Regions from separate parts of the Neobacillus sp. 114 genome, predicted to be linked through region 1. Evidence: riboswitches for the same ligand, from Rfam matches in the RefSeq annotation. Region 1 holds a riboswitch; each other region holds the start of a gene.
What was found. A riboswitch is a leader RNA that binds a small molecule or an ion and turns the genes downstream of it on or off. The one in region 1 is predicted to bind glycine.
Positions count from the first base shown of each region.

Region 2: another riboswitch for glycine. It lies ahead of glyA (serine hydroxymethyltransferase); the one in region 1 lies ahead of QNN06_RS30970 (amino acid permease).
Region 3: another riboswitch for glycine. It lies ahead of gcvT (glycine cleavage system aminomethyltransferase GcvT); the one in region 1 lies ahead of QNN06_RS30970 (amino acid permease).

Region 1 covers NZ_CP126144.1:6,348,722-6,356,357, reverse strand. The annotation lists gene QNN06_RS30985 (helix-turn-helix transcriptional regulator) at 1-949, opposite strand, end outside; gene uidA (beta-glucuronidase) at 1,179-2,990, shown strand; gene pruA (L-glutamate gamma-semialdehyde dehydrogenase) at 3,298-4,929, opposite strand; glycine riboswitch at 5,228-5,306, shown strand; gene QNN06_RS30970 (amino acid permease) at 5,436-6,800, shown strand; gene QNN06_RS30965 (phosphoglycerate dehydrogenase) at 6,875-7,636, opposite strand, start outside.
Region 2 covers NZ_CP126144.1:551,570-559,205, forward strand. The annotation lists gene QNN06_RS02650 (LysR family transcriptional regulator) at 1-568, opposite strand, end outside; gene solA (N-methyl-L-tryptophan oxidase) at 741-1,907, shown strand; gene QNN06_RS02660 (hypothetical protein) at 1,971-2,384, shown strand; glycine riboswitch at 2,465-2,569, shown strand; glycine riboswitch at 2,573-2,655, shown strand; gene glyA (serine hydroxymethyltransferase) at 2,732-3,982, shown strand; gene QNN06_RS02670 (serine dehydratase beta chain) at 3,998-4,516, shown strand; gene sdaAA (L-serine ammonia-lyase, iron-sulfur-dependent, subunit alpha) at 4,516-5,397, shown strand; gene gcvT (glycine cleavage system aminomethyltransferase GcvT) at 5,413-6,525, shown strand; gene gcvH (glycine cleavage system protein GcvH) at 6,603-6,998, shown strand; gene gcvPA (aminomethyl-transferring glycine dehydrogenase subunit GcvPA) at 7,000-7,636, shown strand, end outside.
Region 3 covers NZ_CP126144.1:4,813,462-4,821,097, reverse strand. The annotation lists gene comGD (competence type IV pilus minor pilin ComGD) at 1-360, shown strand, start outside; gene comGE (competence type IV pilus minor pilin ComGE) at 344-676, shown strand; gene comGF (competence type IV pilus minor pilin ComGF) at 624-1,100, shown strand; gene comGG (competence type IV pilus minor pilin ComGG) at 1,097-1,477, shown strand; gene QNN06_RS23600 (YqzE family protein) at 1,534-1,731, shown strand; gene QNN06_RS23595 (YqhG family protein) at 1,776-2,567, opposite strand; gene QNN06_RS23590 (DEAD/DEAH box helicase) at 2,545-4,233, opposite strand; glycine riboswitch at 4,393-4,482, shown strand; glycine riboswitch at 4,486-4,562, shown strand; gene gcvT (glycine cleavage system aminomethyltransferase GcvT) at 4,714-5,820, shown strand; gene gcvPA (aminomethyl-transferring glycine dehydrogenase subunit GcvPA) at 5,839-7,185, shown strand; gene gcvPB (aminomethyl-transferring glycine dehydrogenase subunit GcvPB) at 7,178-7,636, shown strand, end outside.

The sequences.
Region 1 (7,636 bases):
GACTGCCTAAATTCAGCAAAATATAATCCACTGCGTTTTTCACTATCGGGCTGTAATGGCCGGTAGCAAACGCGGCGACAAGATCGCAATATTCATTCGCCATAGCCACAAATAACTTTGTCAACTGGGAAAGCGTCGTCGTCCTTTCAATCAAAATCGCAAATCGTTCTGAAATGTTATCCAGGTACACGGGATGGACGCCGCTTCTTTCAGCTGCCACTCTACACATAGTATTGAAAACAAATCCGATATTCTTGGAGGACCGAATGGGACTTCCGGGTACTCTGTTAGAAAACGCCACTAAATCTGTCATCGGATTGATTGAGTGGGTAACTTCGGCTTTATTTCCTTTTGCAATTGCATTCATCAGCTTATTCTGTTGCTGGTATCTATGTTCAATTATTTGCCTGTTTTCCTCGATGTTTGTTTTTTGGATATCTGGTTTCAGGGCTGGTATAAGTGTATCTGAAGGAATCTGCTGCGAATGCGTAAAGTCATGAACACCAAGATGAACCAACAGTTCCCCGACATCTTTATATTCTGTATCATTTAAAATCGTCAAGGATTGATAGAATTGTTCCAATTGCTTGCGTTCGCCAATCGGGAGATTGTTTTTTGAAATAATATCTTTGATCCGATCGATAACCGTTATACTCGAAATCAAAGGACCGATTAGAATGCTTCCATAAAAAGATTGGCTTCTCCATATTCCGGCAGCAATATACTCAAGACCGTATGGACTGATATAGTGATAGTAGCGATTGGCTTCGTTCCTATGCAGGATGTCATGGATATGATCAATCTCCTTGTCTGGATGGACCAAAACGGATGGAATAGAATGGTTGATTAATTGGAATATCGACTTTCCATCTTGGTCATATAAACGAATATCTATTTTGGTAATCGAATGAAGTACGTGGCTAATTTTTATGAAATTTTGATAGTTCATAGTTCCCACAAAAAATCACCTTCCCAATTTAATGTACATTGGAAAATAAAAAAACGCAAAATAATTACTAGTATAGTAAAAATATTACGATTATCAATTGGGGTAATTTATTATAATCAAATTAAAGCCCTTACATAGTCGGGGTTATCTAAAATGAATTTTAATTATCTATTAGTAAATAATTTGGTATGAGGGAAATTTTCCTGTATATGAATGGAGGAGAAGGAACATGTTATATCCAATTTCTACGGATAGCCGCGTGGTCATGGATTTAAGCGGTGTTTGGAAATTTATGATTGATGATGAAGTAAAAGAAGTAGATGTAAACCAACCGCTGCCAACAGGTGAGTCCATGGCAGTTCCGGCTTCTTTTAACGATCAAGCAGTATCAGCTGAAATTCGCCAGCATAGCGGGTATGTATGGTATGAAAGAGAATTTACCGTTGCTAAAGCATTGCGTGACGAAAGATTAGTATTGCGATTTGGCTCTGCTACCCATGAAGCATGGGTGTATGTGAATGGCAAACTTGTTGCCCAACATAAAGGCGGTTTTACTCCATTTGAAGCTGAGATTAATGAATTCTTAGTTCCTGGGGCGAACCGTTTAACTGTTCGAGTAAGCAATCTGTTGGATTATACGGCATTGCCAGTAGGAAATTATAGTGAAAAGACAGATGAAAATGGAAAAATCATCCGTAAAGTCGATGAAAACTTTGACTTTTTTAACTATGCAGGGCTGCACCGTCCTGTCAAAATTTACTCAACTCCTGTGAATTATATTGAAGATATTACGATTGTCCCGAATGTTGATTTAGCTGCCAACAAAGCAGAAGTACAAGTTTCGGTTAAAACTGGCGGAAATTTCGATGAAGTGCGGGTTACTATTCTTGATGAACAAGGCATTACTATTGCCCAAGCTTCCGGAACCGATGTAAATGCGGTAATTGAGAACGTTCATTTATGGCAGCCGCTCAATGCCTATCTCTATAGAGCTAAAGTCGAAGGGCTCAACAATGGCGAAGTAGAAGATGTCTATGAAGAACAGTTTGGTGTCCGTAAGATAGAAGTAAAGGGCGGCAAGTTCTTAATCAATGGCGAACCATTCTACTTCAAAGGCTTTGGCAAGCATGAAGATACGCATGTCCGCGGCCGTGGACTTGACGAAGTCTATAACGTGCACGATATTAACTTGATGAAAGCCATGGGTGCCAACTCTTTCCGGACATCGCATTATCCATATTCGGAAGAAATGATGCGCCTTTGCGACCGTGAAGGAATTGTCGTGATTGACGAAACACCGGCAGTTGGATTAATGTTATCCTTCACTTTTGACGTATCGATTTTAGAAAAAGGCGATTTTGAAGACGATACTTGGGAAAAGTTGAGGACTGCTGAGGCTCATCAACAGGTTATCCGCGAGCTGATCGACCGCGATAAAAATCATGCCTGTGTCGTTATGTGGTCGATTGCCAATGAGGCAGCCACTTATTCAAAAGGTTCTTATGAGTATTTTGAACCGTTATTTAATCTGGCTCGCGAATTAGACCCACAAAAGCGTCCATGTACGTATGTCGGCATCATGATGGCAACGCCAAAGACTGACAAATGTACAGACTTGGTTGATGTGATTGCCTTAAACCGCTACTATGGCTGGTATGTACAACATGGCGACTTGAAGACGGCTGAAGAAAAGACTCGCGAAGAGCTGCTGGAATGGCAAGAAAAATACCCAGATAAGCCAATTATGTACACCGAATATGGTGCTGATACGGTAGCTGGATTCCATAGTGCACTTGGCGAGCCATTCAGTGAAGAATACCAAGAAGATTATTACCGCATGAACAGCAAGGTATTTGATGAAATCCCTAACTTTGTCGGGGAACAATTATGGAACTTCGCCGATTTCCAAACAAAGTTTGGTATTATGCGTGTCCAAGGTAACAAAAAAGGTATCTTTACCCGTGCAAGAGAACCAAAAATGGTTGTACGCTATTTAAGCGAACGCTGGAATGGAATTCCGAACCTAGGATATAAAAAATAAAGGTTAGACCTCTTTTTTTGGAATAAAAACCCTACCCAAATATGATTGGATAGGGTTTTTTATTTAATATCAATAGTGTTGTTGCCTGAACCGAATACGTTTTTCAATTGTGTAAAGCCCTTTTCACTTATTGCTTGATAATAGTAAAAAGTGTCGAAGTTTGGGATGAAAACAATTGTTTATGCGGATGGGAAAAGGTATTTTATTTCAAATCGTTAATAATGGGGAGTATAAAGGCATTGGTGTCGGCTAGAAAATAAAAAAGAGGTTGAAACCAAACATTTCAACCTCTTTTTTACATTATCTATTATTCTGCATCCATAAATGGATAGACAACTTCTGCAGTTGGTGCAAAGTTTTCTTTGATGACACGAGGACTTGTCCAACGAATCATGTTAAATACAGAACCTGCTTTATCGTTTGTACCAGATCCACGAGAACCGCCAAATGGCTGTTGATTAATCATCGCACCAGTTGGTTTGTCATTGATATAGAAGTTACCAGCTGCGCCAGATAAGCGATTTTCTAAATGAAGAATGGCCCCGCGATCTTGGGCAAAGATCGAACCTGTTAAGGCATACATAGAAGCTGTATCAACTGCCTCCAATGTTTCTTCTAATTTATCATTTTCATATACATAGATTGTTAAGACTGGTCCAAAGATTTCTTCCACCATGGTCTTGAAGTTTGGATTTGTAGTCACAATGATGGTCGGTTGAACGAAATATCCAACAGAATCATCATAAGTACCGCCAGCAATAATTTCTGCCTCTTCAGAAGCTGCAGCATAGTCGATATAGCTAGTAATAGAATCAAAAGCAGCTTTATCAATAACTGCACCCATGAAGTTTCTAAAGTCGCGGACATCCCCAACTTTAAGCTTTGCAGCTTCTTCCACTAAACCGGCTTTTACTTCTTCCCACATACTTGCTGGAATATATGCACGAGAAGCTGCTGAACATTTTTGTCCTTGGTATTCAAACGCACCACGAACAAGGTTAGCTACAACTTTGTCTGCTTGTGCAGTTTCATGAGCAAATACGAAGTCTTTACCGCCAGTTTCCCCAATTAAACGAGGATATGATTTATAGCTTGCAATATTTTCTCCTACTGTTTTCCAAATCGTTTGGAACGTACTTGTAGATCCAGTAAAATGGAACCCAGACATACGAGGGTCTGTTAATACAACTTCTGATACTTGTGAACCACGAGAAGGTACGAAATTGATGACCCCTTTTGGTAATCCTGCTTCTTCTAAAATACGCATAAAATAGTAGTTTGCTAGGATTGAAGTTGTTGCTGGTTTCCAAACGACTACGTTCCCCATCATAGCAGGAGCTGCTGGCAGGTTTCCGCCAATGGCTGTGAAGTTAAATGGAGAAATCGCCAATACAAATCCATCTAATGGACGGTAATCAGTACGATTCCAAACATTCTTCATGCTGCTTGGCTGAATCTGATAAACTTGATTTGCATAATCAACGCCAAAACGTAGGAAGTCTACTAATTCTTGTGCAGAATCAATTTCAGCTTGAATAACTGTTTTGGACTGTCCTAACATCGTCGCAGCATTCATTACATCACGGTATGGACCAGAGATTAAATCAGCTGCTTTTAAGAAAATAGCGGCGCGGTGTTCCCAAGCCATATTAGCCCATGCTTCTTTCGCAGCCATCGCAGCTTCAACAGCATCACGCAGCTCTTTTTCTCCGGCTTGCGAATAGTTTGCTAAAACATGTTGATGATCATGTGGCATAACCACTTGCTTCACTGTATCAGTCTTTATATTTTCGCCATTAATAATCACAGGAATATCGATTACGATACTAGATTGGCGTGTTAATTCTGCTTTTAATGTTTCCCGTTCTTTTGTACCTGGAGCATAAGTATTGCCAGGTTCATTTGTAGGTGTTGGGATTTTGAAAATTCCGTTACTCATTCTTTCACGTTCCTTCCCGTTTATATATTCTGTTCCCTTATGGACAAATCTACGTATTTCGACAATTATTATAACATACTTTTTATGTTCTGGGGCTGTCTATTGTCCCTTTATGAAAACGAATTCAAATCCTTACCTCGGGGGATTAAGTTAAATTCAGAGAGTCAATGAAATATTTAAGAGTCATTTTTTGTTGACAAAGTATTTTAATACTACTAAAATTAAAAATTATTCAACAATATTATCTAAAAAACTTAATAATTAGCAAGCTATGATTGCTATGGATCACACTATAGCAGGAGCAGCTTCTGGAGAGACCGCGGATTCCGCGGCGCCGAAGGGTTCACAATCTCAGGCAAAAGGACAGAAGAGTATTGAATATATATTTGTCATGCTGACAATTGTCAGCATAATAAGTATTATTTGTTATTCTTAGACCTAAGAGATTGGAGGACATCCAATCTCTTTTTTTATTGGGTTTTTTAAATTTTAAGGGGGAGTCAAGGTTGGCACAGCAAGAATTAAAGAGGAATTTAGCAAATCGGCACGTTCAACTTATCGCAATTGGCGGCACCATTGGTACCGGATTATTCCTGGGGTCGGGTAAAGCCATCCAACTGGCTGGCCCATCCATTATCTTTGCTTATTTAATCGTAGGTATTGCCTGTTTCTTTGTGATGAGGGCGCTAGGGGAACTCCTGTTGTCTAAGGCTGGCTATCAGTCTTTTACTGACATAGCCGAAGATTATCTTGGACCGCGAGTTGCGTTTGTAACGGGATGGACCTATTGGTTTTGCTGGATTATGACCGCTATGGCTGATGTGATTGCTGTTGGTGTATATGTACGATATTGGTTTGATATCCCGCAGTGGATGCCTGCAATTGTCTGTTTGGTCGTCTTATTGGGCCTCAATCTATTAACGGTAAAGCTTTTTGGGGAATTGGAGTTCTGGTTTGCCTTAATAAAGGTAATTACCATTCTCGCCTTAATCGGAATGGGGGTCATTTTGCTAGTAATGGGATTCAAGACAGATGCAGGGGCGGTCTCTATTAAAAATCTTTGGGAACATGGAGGCCTTTTTCCAAATGGAATGACAGGCTTCTTGCTTTCATTCCAAATGGTCGTTTTTGCATTCGTTGGTGTGGAATTAGTGGGTGTATCGGCAGCGGAAACAGCCAATCCGGAAAAAAACATCCCATCGGCCATTAATAAAATTCCTTTACGGATTTTATTTTTCTACGTTGGCGCATTGATCGTTCTTCTATGTATTAATCCATGGACGGAACTGAATGCCGCTGAAAGTCCGTTTGTCAAAACGTTTAGTTTAGTCGGGATTCCGATTGCCGCAGGAATTATTAATTTTGTCGTTTTAACTTCAGCCGCTTCTGCTTGTAACAGTGGGATGTTTTCAACAAGCCGGATTTTATATAATTTAAGCAATAATAGCCAGGGACCAGCCAATTTTGCAAGACTGAATAAAAATCATGTGCCAAGTAACGCGCTATTGATTTCAACTCTTGTCCTGACAGGTGGAGCGCTCTTAAGCAAACTTATTCCGGAGCAGGCTTTTGGAATTGTGACAACCATTAGTGCCATTTGTTTTATTTGGGTTTGGGGCGTCATTCTGATTTGTCATGTAAGGTATAAGAAAACTCGTCCGGACTTACAGGCAAAATCAAAATTTAAAGCGCCATTTACACCATTTGTTAATTATGCGGTCCTAACCTTGTTTGCGGCGATTCTCATCATCATGCTGTTCGCCGACGCTACCCGTCCGGCCCTATTGTTGACACCACTATGGTTTATTCTATTATTTGCTTTGTATTCCTATAGAGGGAAAAAAGAGAAAAAACTAAAATTATCAGCATAGAATCCAATTGGGTAAAAGAAATGGAGCCGGTATTGAAACCAGGCTCCATTTTCATGTTAACTTAATTTTCCTTATTAAATAATCCGAGCTGTCACCATTCCAGGAATTTGTTTTACTTTTTCCTCTAAACCTGGAATAACATCGCCATTTACTTTATTATCAATGTCAATAATTGTATACGCATAACCCCCACGGCTTCTGTTGACCATATCAGCAATGTTTAAATGATAGCTGGATATTGCAGATGTAATCTGTCCGACCATGTTAGGAACATTCTGGTGGAATGCCGCCACGCGCCGCTTACCAGTATAAGGAAGACTGGTGTTTGGGAAATTCACTGAGTTTTTGATATTTCCTGTTTCTAAAAATTCCTTTACCTGCCGAGCTGCCATGATCGCACAATTTTCCTCTGATTCATTTGTGGAGGCGCCTAGGTGCGGAATTGGAACGGTATTTTTCATTTTGAGCACATTTTCATTCGGGAAATCGGTAACATACTTCCCAACCTTTCCGCTTTCGAGAGCGGCGGCCATGTCTGTTTCATTGACAAGTTCACCACGGGAGAAGTTTAAAATATGAACACTAGGCTTCATAATACTGAAGGTCGCTTGGTTAAACATACCTCTTGTGTCATCTGTTAGCGGTACGTGAACAGTGATATAGTCAGATTCTGCAAATAACTGTTCAATTGTCATTGCCCGCTGTACGTTGCGGGACAAATTCCAAGCGGTATCGACAGAGATAAATGGATCAAATCCGATGACATCCATATCTAAATCCAGCGCATCATTCGCCACAAGTGCACCTATCGCTCCTAAACCAATGACACCCAATGT
Region 2 (7,636 bases), 600 kb from region 1:
AGCTGCACCCTTGTTTGAAAACAAGGAGCGGCTTGTTTTTTAATTCCTCAAAAGGAATCTCTTCCTTGTTGGAGATTAAAACCAATTCCTCTTCAAAGACTTCATATTGAGCAATTTGTGGATGATTAAAATTTCCTGTTACAAACGCTCCGTCCAGTTTATAGCTGAGAATATCCTCGACAAGATCCTCTGTTACACCGCTTACAAGAGACAAGTCAATATTGGGATATTTCTTGTGATAGGCAGAAAGAATCAGTGGAAGTTTGTATAATGTCTCAACAGTGCCTATTTCAAGGGTACCAACGGGGTTATCCGAGTCTTGAACCACTTTTAACATCTCATCGACCATGGAAATAATTTTTTGAGCATAAAACAATAGTTTTTTTCCTTCCGAATTTATAACCATCCCGCGGCTTGAGCGGTGAAATAACTCGGTTTGAAGTTCTTCCTCCAGCTGCCTGACCCTTACGGTTACATAGGATTGAACATAATTTAGGCTTTTGGCGGCCTTTGAAATGCTACCGAACTCAGCTACCTTTTGAAAAATCCGCAAATCCTTAATTTCCATGGCTATTCCCCCGTATCAATCTGTTATTCCTAACCACATTGCTAATAGAGATAATATTTCTAATAGAGATAGATAGTATCTCTTTTAATCATTTTACATGATGGCAGAAAGGTCGTAAGATATTATTAAAGAATTAAGAAAATTTAAATTATTAAAAAGGAGAGCAGAAACGATGAGCAAAAAAGACTTTGATGTAATTGTTGTTGGCGCAGGATCGATGGGAATGGCGGCAGGTTATTACCTGGCCAAACAAGGTGTAAAAACATTATTGGTAGATGCATTTGATCCGCCTCATACAAATGGCAGCCATCACGGTGACACACGGATTATCCGCCATGCTTATGGTGAAGGACGTGAGTATGTACCGTTTGCATTAAGAGCCCAGGAGTTATGGTATGAACTTGAGAGAGAAACACATCATAAGATTTTTACCAAAACCGGTGTTTTAGTATTTGGCCCTAAAGGTGAATCTGACTTCGTTGCTGAAACGATAGAAGCCGCAAATATTCATGGATTGGATGTTGATCTACTAGAAGGCGATGAAATTCATCAGCGCTGGCCGGGTGTAACCGTCCCTGAAAATTTTAACGCTATTTACGAAAAGAACTCCGGTGTCTTGTTTAGTGAAAATTGCATCCGCGCTTACCGGGAACTAGCCGAAGCGCATGGTGCCAAAGTGTTAACGCATACACGGGTTGAGGATTTTGAGATTTCCGAGGACTCTGTCAAAATCCAAACAGAATTTGGTTCCTTTACAGGCAGTAAGTTAATCTTGAGCATGGGAGCTTGGAACAGCAAGCTTCTATCAAAGTTAAATATTGATATTCCATTACAGCCATACCGCCAAGTTGTAGGATTCTTCGAATGCGAAGAGTCCCAGTATAGCAATACCCATGGATTCCCGGCGTTCATGGTTGAAGTACCGACAGGCATCTATTACGGGTTCCCAAGCTTCAGCGGCTGCGGTTTGAAAATAGGATACCATACTTTTGGTCAAAAAATCGACCCAGATACAATTAATCGTGAATTTGGGATCTATACTGAGGATGAAGGAAATATTCGCAGATTCCTAGAAGAATACATGCCTGGTGCTACTGGAAGCCTTAAAAGAGGGGCAGTTTGCATGTACACCAAAACACCTGATGAGCATTTTGTGATTGATTTGCATCCACAGTATTCCAATGTCGCAATCGCAGCGGGATTCTCCGGCCATGGATTTAAATTCTCAAGTGTCGTTGGAGAAACGCTGAGCCAATTAGTGACAACCGGCAAAACGGAACATGATATTTCTCTCTTCTCTATCAATCGCCCTGCATTAAAACAGAAAGCAAAGATCTAATAGATTATTAAATTGCCAATATACTAGAACGATTAAAAAAATAATAAATTTAGAGGTGCAAAAATGAGCGAAAAAACATTAACACAAAGCCAATTATCTTATTTAGATGCAAAACCGGGCATTCAATTAATTAAAGCAGGAACCTATAAATTAAATGAATTAAGCGTATTGCGGGGAACACCTGAGTTAAAGGGGCAAATCCTTGATGTGCCGGTTACAGATAAAAAACAAGTATTAACAATGGGTTACTATGCACTCCAGCCTTCGGTTGATTATTCTGCAGAATTTACTTTTATTGAAATCAAAGTTGTTACCAAAGGCAAAATGGTTGTCCGCGATGTAGAAGGAAATAAATATGTGGCAGAAGTCGGGGACGTATTAGTTTTCTCCCCTAATACAACTGTTATTTTCGATGGTGAAAGTGATGGCGAAGTGGTTTACTTCAAAAATGTAGAAGCAAATCCTTCTTATTTGTGATAACCAAACTAATCTAAAAAAAGAATTGACAATTATAAACAGAATGATTATTCTGAAAATAATAAAATTGAATAGAGCGAATGATTGTTGTGGGAGAGTGTAATATCTACATCTACCACCGAAGGAGCAAGTTCCAAAAAAACCCTTGGAACCAATCTCTCAGGTAAAAGAACCATAACAGGACGCACCTCTGGAGAGCGTATTTGAAAATGCCACCAAAGGAGAAAGCTCCATAAATATTGGAGTTTAACTCTCAGGTAAAAGGACAGAGAAGGGATGATTTTACACCCCTTTTCTGTCCTTTTTTGTTTTTTAAAAAACAATGATGGAAAAATGGAGGAAGATCAATGAGCTTACAGCATAACGATTCAACAATTTTTGAAGCAATCGAAAGTGAAAAAAATCGCCAGCTCCATACGTTGGAGTTAATTGCATCAGAAAACTTTGTCAGCCCGGACGTTTTGGAAGCAATGGGAAGTGTGATGACGAACAAGTATGCCGAAGGGTATCCCGGAAAACGTTATTATGGCGGCTGTGAATTTGTAGATGTCGCAGAACAGGCAGCGATTGAAAGGCTGACTAAATTATTTGGCGCCAAATTTGCCAATGTCCAGCCTCACTCCGGTGCACAGGCCAATACAGCTGTTTTTTTCGCCCTGCTTAAACCAGGAGATAAGATTATGGGGATGAATTTATCGCATGGCGGCCATTTAACACACGGGAGTCCAGTGGCAATGTCAGGGAAATGGTTTGATGTCGTTTCTTATGGGGTAAGAGAAGACAATCACTTGATTGATTACGATGAATTGGAGGAGGTTGCCAATAAAGAACAACCAAAACTAATTATTGCCGGCACTAGCGCCTATCCAAGAATCATTGATTTTGCAAGGTTTAGAAAAATAGCCGATCAGGTTGGTGCAAAACTGATGGTTGATATGGCGCATATTGCTGGACTTGTTGCCGCCGGTCTCCATCCTTCTCCGGTGCCGTATGCGGATGTTGTGACCAGCACCACACATAAAACATTGCGCGGTCCGCGAGGCGGCGTCATTTTAACAAACGATGAAGAAATCTTAAAACAAATTAATAAAGCGGTTTTTCCGGGAATTCAGGGCGGTCCGCTCATGCATATCATTGCCGCTAAGGCAGTTGCTTTCAAGGAAGCATTGCAGCCAAGCTTTAAAGAATATGCCAAACAGATTATTGATAATTCTGCTGCGCTTGGAGAGGCATTAAAGCAGGAAGGTGCAGCTCTTGTATCCGGCGGGACTGATAATCATATTGTTCTCCTAGATGTGCGTCCGTGGGATTTAACCGGAAAAGAAGCAGAGAAATTGCTTGAAGAAGTCGGAATTACAGTTAACAAAAACACCATTCCATACGACCCGCAAAGCCCGTTTGTGACAAGTGGAATCCGTATGGGGACTGCAGCATTAACCACACGTGGGATGAAACAAGAAGAAATGGTGCAAATCGCAAAAGTGATCGCAGCCGTTCTTAAGAGCAAAGGGGATTTCGCCGTAATCGAACAGGGAAGAAAGACAACAAAAGCAATTTGCGGGGGATTTCCATTATTTCAACAGCCAATCACTGTTTAAGAAAGGGGTAGCTTAATGGAGTATCAAAGCTGTTTTGACATCATCGGCCCGATTATGGTAGGGCCATCCAGTTCTCATACAGCAGGTGTTGTATCAATCGGGAAATTTGTTTATGAGATGCTTGGAGGATCCCCAAAAAAGGCGGATATAACTTTCTATGATTCGTTCTCTGAAACATACCAGGGACACGGAACAGATAAAGCGCTTCTCGGCGGCCTGCTGGGGATGAATACAGATGATACCAGAATTAGATACGCGGTCGAATTAACCAATCGATACGGGCTTCACTACGAATTTAAATTTGAGAATCGCTGCCCGTATTATGATCATCCAAACACAACGGTTGTCAGGGCCAGACGGGCAGACCTTATTGTTAAAGTAGGCGGTGTATCTTTAGGCGGAGGTTTATCAAAAATCTTTATGATTGATGATGAAAAAGTTGATATTCGATTAAGCACAGATGATGATTTTTCGAAAATTGCCGCAAAATATCGTTCCAATACTTTTTATGAAGCGATGTTGGAGGGTGTATGATGGATTTTCGATCAATGAACGAGCTCATCGAACTTTGTACCCGAGAACGGAAAACTGTTGGCGAAATGATGCTGATGGTGGAAATGGAAAAATCGGGGAGAGACAAAGAGACGATTATCGATATGATGGCAGAGCGGTTAATTAAAATGAAGCATGCAGTTGAGAGCGGCGTAGAAGATGGGTCCCCAGCACCAAGCGGTATCTCTGGCGGTGATGCCGTTAAGATGAGCGAATACGTAAATAACGGGAAGGGTTTATCTGGTCCGTATATTAACGATGCGATGACTTTCTCAATGGCCACGTCGGAAACCAATGCACGGATGGGCGTGATTGTGGCAACGCCAACGGCAGGGGCCGCCGGTATTTTACCCGGGGTATTATTTTCTCTTCGCAAGAATGACGGTACCTCCTATCGGGATTTAGTCATGGGTTTGTTTACCGCAAGTGCACTCGGATATGTGATTGCCAACCGTTCCTTTATCTCTGGAGCGGCCGGAGGATGCCAAGCGGAGGTCGGTTCGGCCACAGCAATGGCGGCCGGGGCGATTGCTGAATTAAAGGGCGGGACACCAGAGCAGGTGGTGAACGCCACGGCGCTCGCGATGAAATCCCTTTTAGGATTAGTATGTGACCCGGTTGCTGGTCTCGTCGAAGTTCCATGTATCAAGCGGAACGTAATCGGTACCTCGATTGCCTTTTCAGCAGCTGACCTGTCGCTTGCCGGGATTGAAAGCCGAATTCCATGTGATGAAGTCATTGAGGCAATGTACAAAATAGGCAAGGAAATGCCGCGCACGCTTCGGGAAACAGCGCTCGGCGGCCTGGCCATGACGGACACAGGAATGAAATTGAAAGATCGGTTACTTTGCAGAAACACATAAGACGGAGGGGCTCAGATGAGTACAGATACAGTATTAAAACGGACACCGCTTTTTGAAACATATAAAAAGTACGGCGCAAAAGTGATAGATTTTGGAGGATGGGAACTGCCGGTTCAATTTTCCAGCATTTTAGAAGAACATGAGGCAGTCCGTAATGAAGCAGGTCTGTTCGATGTTTCGCATATGGGTGAGGTACTTGTAGAAGGAAAAGATGCTGAGAGCTATATTAATTACCTCGTAACAAACGATGTAACCAAGCTTCAGATCAACCAGGCACAGTATACGGCAATGTGTTACCCGGACGGCGGAACAGTCGATGATTTACTAGTTTACAAGTTAGCGAGTGAAAAATATCTTCTGGTGATTAATGCGGCAAATATTGAAAAAGATTACGAGTGGATGAAACAGCAGGCAAAAGGGAATGTCACCTTAACAAATATTTCTGCTGACACTGCACAGCTGGCTATTCAAGGTCCAAAAGCCGAAAGAATTTTACAAAAGGTAACCGATACAAATTTAGCGGAAATTGGCTTTTTCCAGTTTGCCGATCATGTCACGGTTTCCGGGATCTCTGGTGTACTAGTCTCCCGCACCGGCTATACGGGAGAGGACGGATTTGAGCTTTATTTAGCGGCAGACAAAGTGGAAGCGCTTTGGGAGAGGCTGTTAGATGCAGGAAAAGAAGATGGCTTAAAGCCTTGCGGACTTGGGGCCCGGGATACACTTCGCTTTGAAGCCCGCTTGGCACTGTATGGTCAAGAGCTTTCCAGCGACATCGGACCTCTGGAAGCAGGCATCGGGTTTGCCGTAAAAACAAACAAAGAATCAGCATTTTTAGGTAAGGAAGTACTTGCTAAGCAAAAAGAAGAAGGATTAAAACGAAAAATAGTCGGAATCGAAGTGACTGGAAGAGGGATCCCGCGGCATGGCTATAAAGTATTTTCTGAAGGCGGAGAGGAAATTGGCTTCATTACATCGGGAACCCATTCCCCGACATTGAAGAAAAGTTTAGGCCTTGCCCTTTTAAGCGCAGAATTTGCAGCAGTTGGAACTAAGGTTAAGGTTGAAATTCGCAATAAGCAAATTGAGGCAGTTGTTGTGAAAACACCTTTTTATAAAAAGAGTTAGGTTCATTTTTTCCGAGATTGATTGGTTTTACAGGATTGACTAAATTTATGAATACTAGGGTGGAAGGAAGGATTCATATGACAAACGCGACAGCAAACCTTTTATATAGCAAGGAGCATGAGTGGGTATTATCATTGGGTGAAAATCGGGTACGAATCGGAATCACTGATTATGCGCAGCACCAGTTGGGGGATATCGTTTTCGTTGAGAATCCAGCAGAAGGCGATGAATTAACGGCTAACGAAACAATCGGGACAATTGAGTCGGTTAAAGCAGTTTCTGATATTTACTCACCTGTATCTGGTACCGTTGTAAGTGTCAATGAGGAACTGGAAAGCGCTCCTGAGACAATCAATGAACAACCATATGATGCCGGCTGGTTGGTAGAGGTAGAATTGTGCAATCCAGAAGAATTAGAAGCACTCTTAAATGAAGCTGAGTATCAGGCATTTATTAATGAAGGAGAGGAATAAGATGACATCGACTTATCGATACCTTCCTGATACAAAACAAGATCAAGAGGAAATGCTTGCCTTGTTAAATATTTCTTCGACAGAAGCCTTATTTGAGGATTTACCAGCGGAGATTCGTCTGGATGGTGAGTTAAATATACCGGAAGCGGTTCCTGAACCGCTCCTTCTGAAAAAAATGCAGCAGCTTGCCGGGCAAAATATTAATGCCAATCAATTCCCGACGTTTCTTGGTGCGGGAACATATGACCATTACATTCCAAGTGTTGTGAATCACATGATTTCCCGCTCAGAATTTTATACAGCCTATACACCTTACCAACCGGAAATCAGCCAGGGTGAACTGCAGGCGATATTTGAATTTCAAACTATGGTTTGTGAACTGACAGGCATGGATGTTGCCAATTCTTCGATGTACGATGGCTTTACCTCATTGGCAGAAGCGGCATCTCTTGCAGTTGCTCATACGAAGCGTTCTAAAGTAATTGTGTCACAGGCGGTTCATCCTGAATCACGTGCCGTCTTGAAAACGGTAGCTGATGGTCAGACATATATAATGGAAGAAACTCGTCTTGCTGGTGATGTAACAGACTTAAAGCAGCTCGAGGAACAAGTAGACCAAAACACCGCCGCTGTCATTG
Region 3 (7,636 bases), 1.5 Mb from region 1:
GTTTTTTCGGTAAAGCCACAGCATACGCTGGTCGAGGATGAAGCCTTATTAACCCAATTAAAAGCGGATTTATTTTATGCCCAGTCCTATGCGATGTCCCATCAGCAGGAAGTGTCGGTCGTCATTTTACCTAACGAATCAAAATACTCGCTTGTTTTGCGCTCTGACCAGCCGCATCTGCTCGACAGAAGCTACTCCTCAAGTTTTCATATCATCGAAGGTTCGATGCCCTTATATTTCAAATTTCAGCCTGATGGAAATGTAAATAAATTTGGTTCTTTCTTCATAGAAACTGAGAAGAAGACTTATCGAATGACCATTTTAATTGGAAAAGGCCGGTTTTATGTTACAGAGCAATAAAGGGTTCTTTTTATTAGAATTGCTGCTGTCCTTATCAGCAATGTTTTTGATTTGTTTGGTTTTCATTCCGTTGGTCACGGATTTAAGAAAGCAATCCGTAAATTTGGAGATTGAGAAAAAGATGAGGCAGATCATGTATGAGGAACTGGAGGCAAAATTAATAGATAATCGGACATTTGCCAATTATACATTGGTACAAAATGAGATTGGTTATCAAATTATTTGGAAGGACTCCTTCGGGCAAAAGGAGGTTTGCGTTAAAGTTGAAAAAACGTCCTTACATTTGGAAAATGAAATCTGTGGCAGTCTCGAATGAAAAAGGTTTTACGCTCATTGAGGTAATGTTTTCGTTGGTGATTCTTTCAATTATTGTTTTTTATATGACACCTCTCTTTCAACTTATTCTTGACAATAAGGAGAATCAATCCATCCTTCAGGCAATGGAATGGGAGGTTTTCTGCAGCCAAATAAAAAAAGAAATCCGCTGGTCGACCAAGGCTGAGGTAGTTTCCAATCGGCTGATCTTAACAAAAGACGGAGAAACCATTTATTATGAAATTTACGGCAACAATTTAAGAAGACGGGTTAACTCGACGGGGCATGAAATCATCCTGCAGAATGTTTCTTGGCATTCGTTTGCTTTGGTGAATAATGCGGTAAAGGTAACGGTAAAGGATTTGAAAGGAATAGAGTATTCTGTTACCGCCTATTCTTTAATTGATTGGAATAAGAGCACATGAAAAATAGCCAAAAAGGCTTCACTTATCCCCTTACATTATGTTTGTTGATCATTTTTCTGCTGTTTTTTTCAATCGAGGTGGAGAAGCTCCTGTCGGAGAGAAAGCTAGCGCACGAATCAGCCGTTATTTTGCAGGAAGAGTATTATTTCTTGTCATCCGTAAAGAAATTCGAAAATCAGGCCCAGGTGTCAGGAACAATCCCATCTAAAGGAAAGTTTGGATTTCAGAAGGGGAATATGGATTTTCTCGCCGATCCCCCGTCAGGATATGTCCAAAGAGTTTCCTTTACACTCCGGCTTCATTCAGGTGAATTGGTAAACGGGAAAGGATATTTTGACACGAGGTCAAAAAAGCTAATTAAATGGATTACTTATTGATTCGAAAGGATAAACCTTGGACATACTTGTAATGTAAGTTAAAGGCAGGTGTGTACATGAAAACGAATGATTATGTAAAATATATGACGCAAACAATTGTCAAATATGCGGACCAGCCAAAGGACGAACGAAAACGTCAGCGCCTCGAGCGAAAACAGACCAAAGCATCCTTCTGGTATCGCTGGTTTGGCATACTTCCCTATATTGTGTATTCAGAGGTTAAGAGACGGAAAATGAAAGACAGTGGACTTTAAAAAGAAAACCCCCAAGTATAATTTCACGACTTGGGGTTTTCTTTTTAAATTGCTTTTTCTGTTAAGTAAAACAGCCCGCCATTGATAAAGGAAATATGAATTCGCGGCTCATATTGATCCTTGAGTGCCTGTTTTTCTGTCTCATAGCTTTCGTTTTCATCTTCGATGTCCTCATAAAAATGATTCAGCAGTTCTAAATCCTTCTCCCAGCGTATCTTTGCTTCATCGGCCCAGGTATGGTCATCATTTTCAATGACTGATTTTAAATAATTTTCAATTCGAATCATTCCGCTTTTTGGTTTAACCAGTGGTGATAATGTAAACGAGTAATCAGGGATTTTCGGCGTTAACGAAATTTTAAGCAGGTAATTATGAAAATCCTCCACCATTTTCCCGTTAATAAGCTGAAGGCCGATTGACTTAAAAATATCGCGTTTACGGTCACATTGATAGGAGATTTTAACATTCATGCATAGCCATGGCAGCAAGGGAGTCTGGACGGCGGAGTTGCCGTGATTTTCATAAAGCCTTATATATCTGGCTAAATTTTTTGTAGACTCAAAAACTTGATGCAGGCGGGGCGAACCAAAATGGATGGTTTCCCCTCTGAGATTTTCAGGTGCTGCTTTTTGGTTGGTGATGAGGGTCAATCTCATTGGATTCGGTATTCCGCCAGTTTTCTCTAAATAATGCCAGTAAAAGGGCCGATTCATTAGTTCCTTATCCATTTCAATTGTTAGTTGGACATCTAAGTATCCAGGGTGATTGGTGACAATGGGACATTCATTTGCCATAAAATAATTTAAAAGAAACTTATGAATTTCCTGCTGCTGCATGTGATTCTCCTTTTTTCATATTTTGTGCAAATTCAATCATTGATGATAAATTCTCCATTTTAATCCGCATTTCCCCTTCAGAGCAGGAGTCGCCAAAGATATCCATTATATGATCTTCAATATTTCCGAATTCTAGTTTTGTTAGAATATCATCAAGTTCTCCGATGACTTTTTCAAATAAATCAATCTTTTCGTATAAAAGTTTTAAAATATGCTCTTCCACCGTATTTTTGATGGCAAAATTATAAATCATGACATCCTTTTCCTGACCGAGGCGGTGAATCCTTCCGATGCGTTGCTCCAGTCTCATCGGGTTCCACGGCAGATCAAAATTGATAATGTGGTTGCAAAATTGCAGGTTAATCCCTTCCCCGCCCGCTTCAGTAGCAATCAACACCTGGGCATGCTTTTGGAACAACTCGCGCATCCAGTCCTTTTTCCCGCGTTTAAAACCGCCTCGGAAAGGAACGGAGGAAATTCCGTGCTGCTTTAAGTACCACTGTAAATATAATTGGGTAGCCCGGTATTCCGTGAAAATAATCACTTTATCATTTATTTTCTGAATTAATTCAAGGGCTTTTACTGCCTTGGAATTTTGCTCGACAGTCTCCACTTTTTTAATTAAAAAGTTGATTTGTTCTTGATAGGCCTGCGTGGGGTTTTCCTTTTTAAGAAGCATGTTTTTTAAGGTATAGAAAACGGCCTCTCGGCTTGAGCATGCTTCACGCTGCAAAGTCATCACAGAAAAACTGCTCGTTTGAACCCAGTCTCCCTCATTTTTAAGCTCTAAGATGGAGTCATACAGGTCGCGTTCCGATTTTGTAAATTCAATCGGTATCGTCTCCACATGCCGTTTCGTCCATTCGATTCCTGTATCGGCACGACGGTTGCGGATCATGACTTTATTGACTAGCTCTTTTAGATGCTGGTCATCATTTAAGGAACGGGAATCTCGTTTATATTTTTCGTAAAAGACAGTTTCATTCCCTAAGTGACCAGGCTTTAATAGGGATACGAGGTTAAAAATCTCCTCAATCCTATTTTGAATAGGTGTTGCCGTCAGCAATAAACAAAACTTCTTTTTTAAGTTTTGAACAAATTCGTAGTTTTTTGTTTTATTATTTTTTAATTTATGGGCTTCATCGATAATGATGAGGTCATAGTCTTGCTTGTAAATAATCTCCCGATGCGGATTTCGTTTCGCCGTATCGATGGAGGAAACAACGACATCACATTGTTCCCAAACATAGCTTTTTCTTTGAGTGACAGCCGGTATATAAAATTTGCTATTTAATTCCTGTGCCCACTGGGTGACTAAGGAGGCGGGAACAAGAATTAACACTTTTTTCACTAATCCGCGAATCATGTATTCTTTTAAAATTAACCCAGCTTCGATAGTCTTTCCGAGACCCACTTCATCCGCAAGGATGGCCTTTCCGTTCATGTTTTCAACCACCTGCTTGGCCGTTTCAAGCTGATGGGGGAGAGGCGTCAAATTTGGCAGATGCTTTGGAGCCTGCAGACCTTCGAATTCCGGGACCACCAAATGATTTTCAATATCGATGGCCAATTTAAAAAGCTCCCAATTTCCCCAGGGTCCATCATGATCAATTTTATGTAAAAAATCATCCTGCCAGGAGGAATCAAATTCAATTTCGACATTCATCCTTTTCAGCTCCTTTTTAAGATAAATTATTATTGCCCGATATGTTGTTTTAATGGTAGGATGATAATAGCTTTGAAAGTTTTAAATATTTAAATAAGGTAATCTATTTTTTAAGTATAATTAGTATGACCAAATTGGAAAATAATATTATAAGTGCGAATGAAAACAAGGGGAGAGACTACTTTTTGTAGCGCCGAAGGAGCAAGCAGCTTATGTGAATCTCTCAGGCAAAAGAACTCTTGTTGGACGCAGCTCTGGAGAGTGCTGGATGATACCAGCCACCAAAGGGGACAGCCGATTTAGGTAAACTTTCAGGTGCAAGGACAGAGACCTTCTTTACTGTTAAAGGGAGGTTTCTGTCCTTTTTTGCACCTTTTTGTTGTATTTAGGAAAACGACAAGGAGTTTTCCTATTTTTGTTAATTGGCAATAATTCATTTTTACAAATAATGAACATGTAGTAAATGAAGGGGGATTTATGATGACGGAATTAAAACGCACTCCGCTGTTTGAAGTTTACAAGGAATACGGGGGAAAAACCATCGATTTTGGCGGCTGGGAGTTGCCTGTCCAGTTTTCAAGCATCAAGGATGAGCATGAAGCTGTCCGCACGAAAGCCGGTTTATTCGATGTGTCCCATATGGGCGAAGTTGAGGTAAAGGGCCCAGACAGCCTCAATTATTTACAAAAATTGATGACAAATGACATTTCAAAAGTGAAAGACGGCGGGGCGCAATATACCGCGATGTGCTATGAAAACGGCGGAACTATTGACGACCTGCTTGTTTACAAGGTTGAAGACAATCATTATTTGCTAGTTGTCAACGCATCGAATATTGAAAAGGACTACAACTGGCTGGAGAAGCACCTTGAAGGAAATGTAACAATCGAAAACCTGTCTGAAACAATGGCACAGCTTGCGCTTCAAGGCCCTCTTGCAGAAAAGGTATTACAGAAGCTAGCTCCACAGACGGATTTAAGCCAAATCGGCTTTTTTAAATTCCAGCAGGAAGTTGTTTTAAATGGGAAAAAAGCACTTGTATCTAGAACTGGTTATACAGGGGAAGACGGCTTTGAAGTATATTGTGATGCTGGTGATGTCGTCGAAATCTGGACAGCCATTCTGGAAGCCGGAAAAGACGAGGGAGTTATTCCTTGCGGCCTAGGTGCGCGCGACACACTTCGTTTTGAAGCAAACTTAGCGCTTTACGGCCAGGAATTATCACCGGAAATTTCCCCGCTTGAGGCAGGAATTGGCTTTGCGGTGAAATTGAATAAAGAGGCTGATTTTATTGGAAAAGAAGCTCTATTGAAACAAAAGGAAGCGGGTTTGTCCCGGAAGCTTGTTGGGATCGAGATGGTTGACCGGGGAATTCCGCGCCACGGCTATCCAGTTTACAAAGGGGAAGCGCTAATTGGTGAAGTTACCACCGGTACACAGTCCCCAACCTTAAAGAAAAACATCGGTCTTGCCCTCATTTCTTCCGAACATGCAGGACTTGATACCGAAGTGGAAGTTGAAATTCGCGGCAAACGTTTAAAAGCGAAAGTGGTTCCTACACCTTTTTATAAAAGAGAAAAGAAATAGCAGAAGGGAGCAAGGTTTATGAAACATCGCTATTTACCCATGACTGAACAAGATAAGCAGGCAATGCTGGAGACAATTGGAGTTTCCACTGTCGATGAACTATTCAGTGATATTCCTGAAAAGGTCCGATTTAAAGGTGAATACAATATTAAACCGGCAAAATCTGAAACAGCTTTGATGAAGGAACTTTTTCAGTTAGCAAGCCGGAATGCTGATTTAAAATCGAATGTGTCTTTCTTAGGTGCCGGAGTTTATGACCACTATATGCCGGTTATCGTTGACCATGTCATCTCAAGATCGGAGTTCTACACAGCCTATACACCTTACCAACCGGAGATCTCCCAAGGGGAACTGCAGGCGATTTTTGAATTCCAAACAATGATTTGTGAATTAACAGGAATGGATGTGGCCAACTCCTCGATGTATGACGGTGGTACTGCACTTGCTGAAGCAGCAATGCTAAGTGCTGGTCACACTAAACGGAAAACCATCCTGGTTTCCAGTGCTGTTCACCCTGAATCCCGTGAGGTTCTGGAAACTTACGCAAAGGGTCAATACCTTGATGTGATTGAGGTTCCTGTGAAGGATGGAATTACTGATATTGAAGCCCTAAAAGGATTGGTAAATGCTGACGTAGCCGCAGTTGTCGTTCAATATCCAAACTTTTTAGGCCGAATTGAACCTTTAAAAGAGCTTGAAGAGATTATTCACGAAAATAAAGCAATGTTTGTTGTTTCAAGCAATCCATTATCACTTGGAATTTTGACACCTCCAGGAAAATTTGGTGCAGATATTGTTGTCGGCGATGCCCAGCCGTTTGGAATCCCGACTGCCTTTGGAGGTCCGCACTGTGGCTATTTTGCGGTTACGACCAAGCTAATGCGTAAAGTTCCCGGACGTCTTGTCGGCCAGACAACAGATGACCAAGGCCGCCGCGGTTTTGTTTTAACACTGCAGGCACGTGAGCAGCATATCCGCCGTGATAAGGCGACTTCTAATATTTGCTCAAACCAAGCATTGAATGCCCTTGCTGCATCTGTTGCGATGACTGCCCTTGGAAAAAAAGGTGTCCGCGAAATAGCAGCAGCCAATTTACAAAAGGCTAATTATGCAAAAATTGCCTTTAAAGTAGCAGGGTTTGAAGTGGTTAATGATGGTCACTCCTTTAACGAGTTTGTTGTCAATTTAAATAAACCGGTAAAAGAGGTTAATCAGCAGCTGCTCCAAAAAGGAATCATAGGCGGTTATGATTTGGGCCGTGACTATCCTGTGCTTGCGGGCCATATGCTCATTTGCGTGACAGAGCAAAGAACGAAGGAAGAGATCGATACATTAGTGAAAGAATTGGGGGATTTGCATGCATAATCAAGACCAGAAGCTGATTTTTGAAGTTAGTACACCAGGCCGGGTCGGATACAGCCTTCCGGAAATGGATGTTCCTGAAGCAGATGTTGCTGCGCTCCTTCCAGAAGGATATTTAAGGGAAGAGGAGCCGCTGCTCCCTGAGGTTTCTGAACTGGATATCATGCGCCATTATACGTCCCTCTCCAGACGGAATCACGGTGTAGACTCCGGTTTTTATCCATTAGGTTCTTGTACGATGAAATACAATCCTAAGATTAATGAGAATGTAGCCCGCTACAACGGGTTTGCGCATATTCACCCGCTCCAGGATGAAAGTTCCGTTCAAGGTGCGCTTGAGCTTTTATATGACCTTCAGCAGCATTTAAAAGAAATTACCGGAATGGATGAAGTGACCTTACAGCCGGCAGCAGGTGCCCACGGAGAATGGACCGGATTGATGATGATTCGCGCA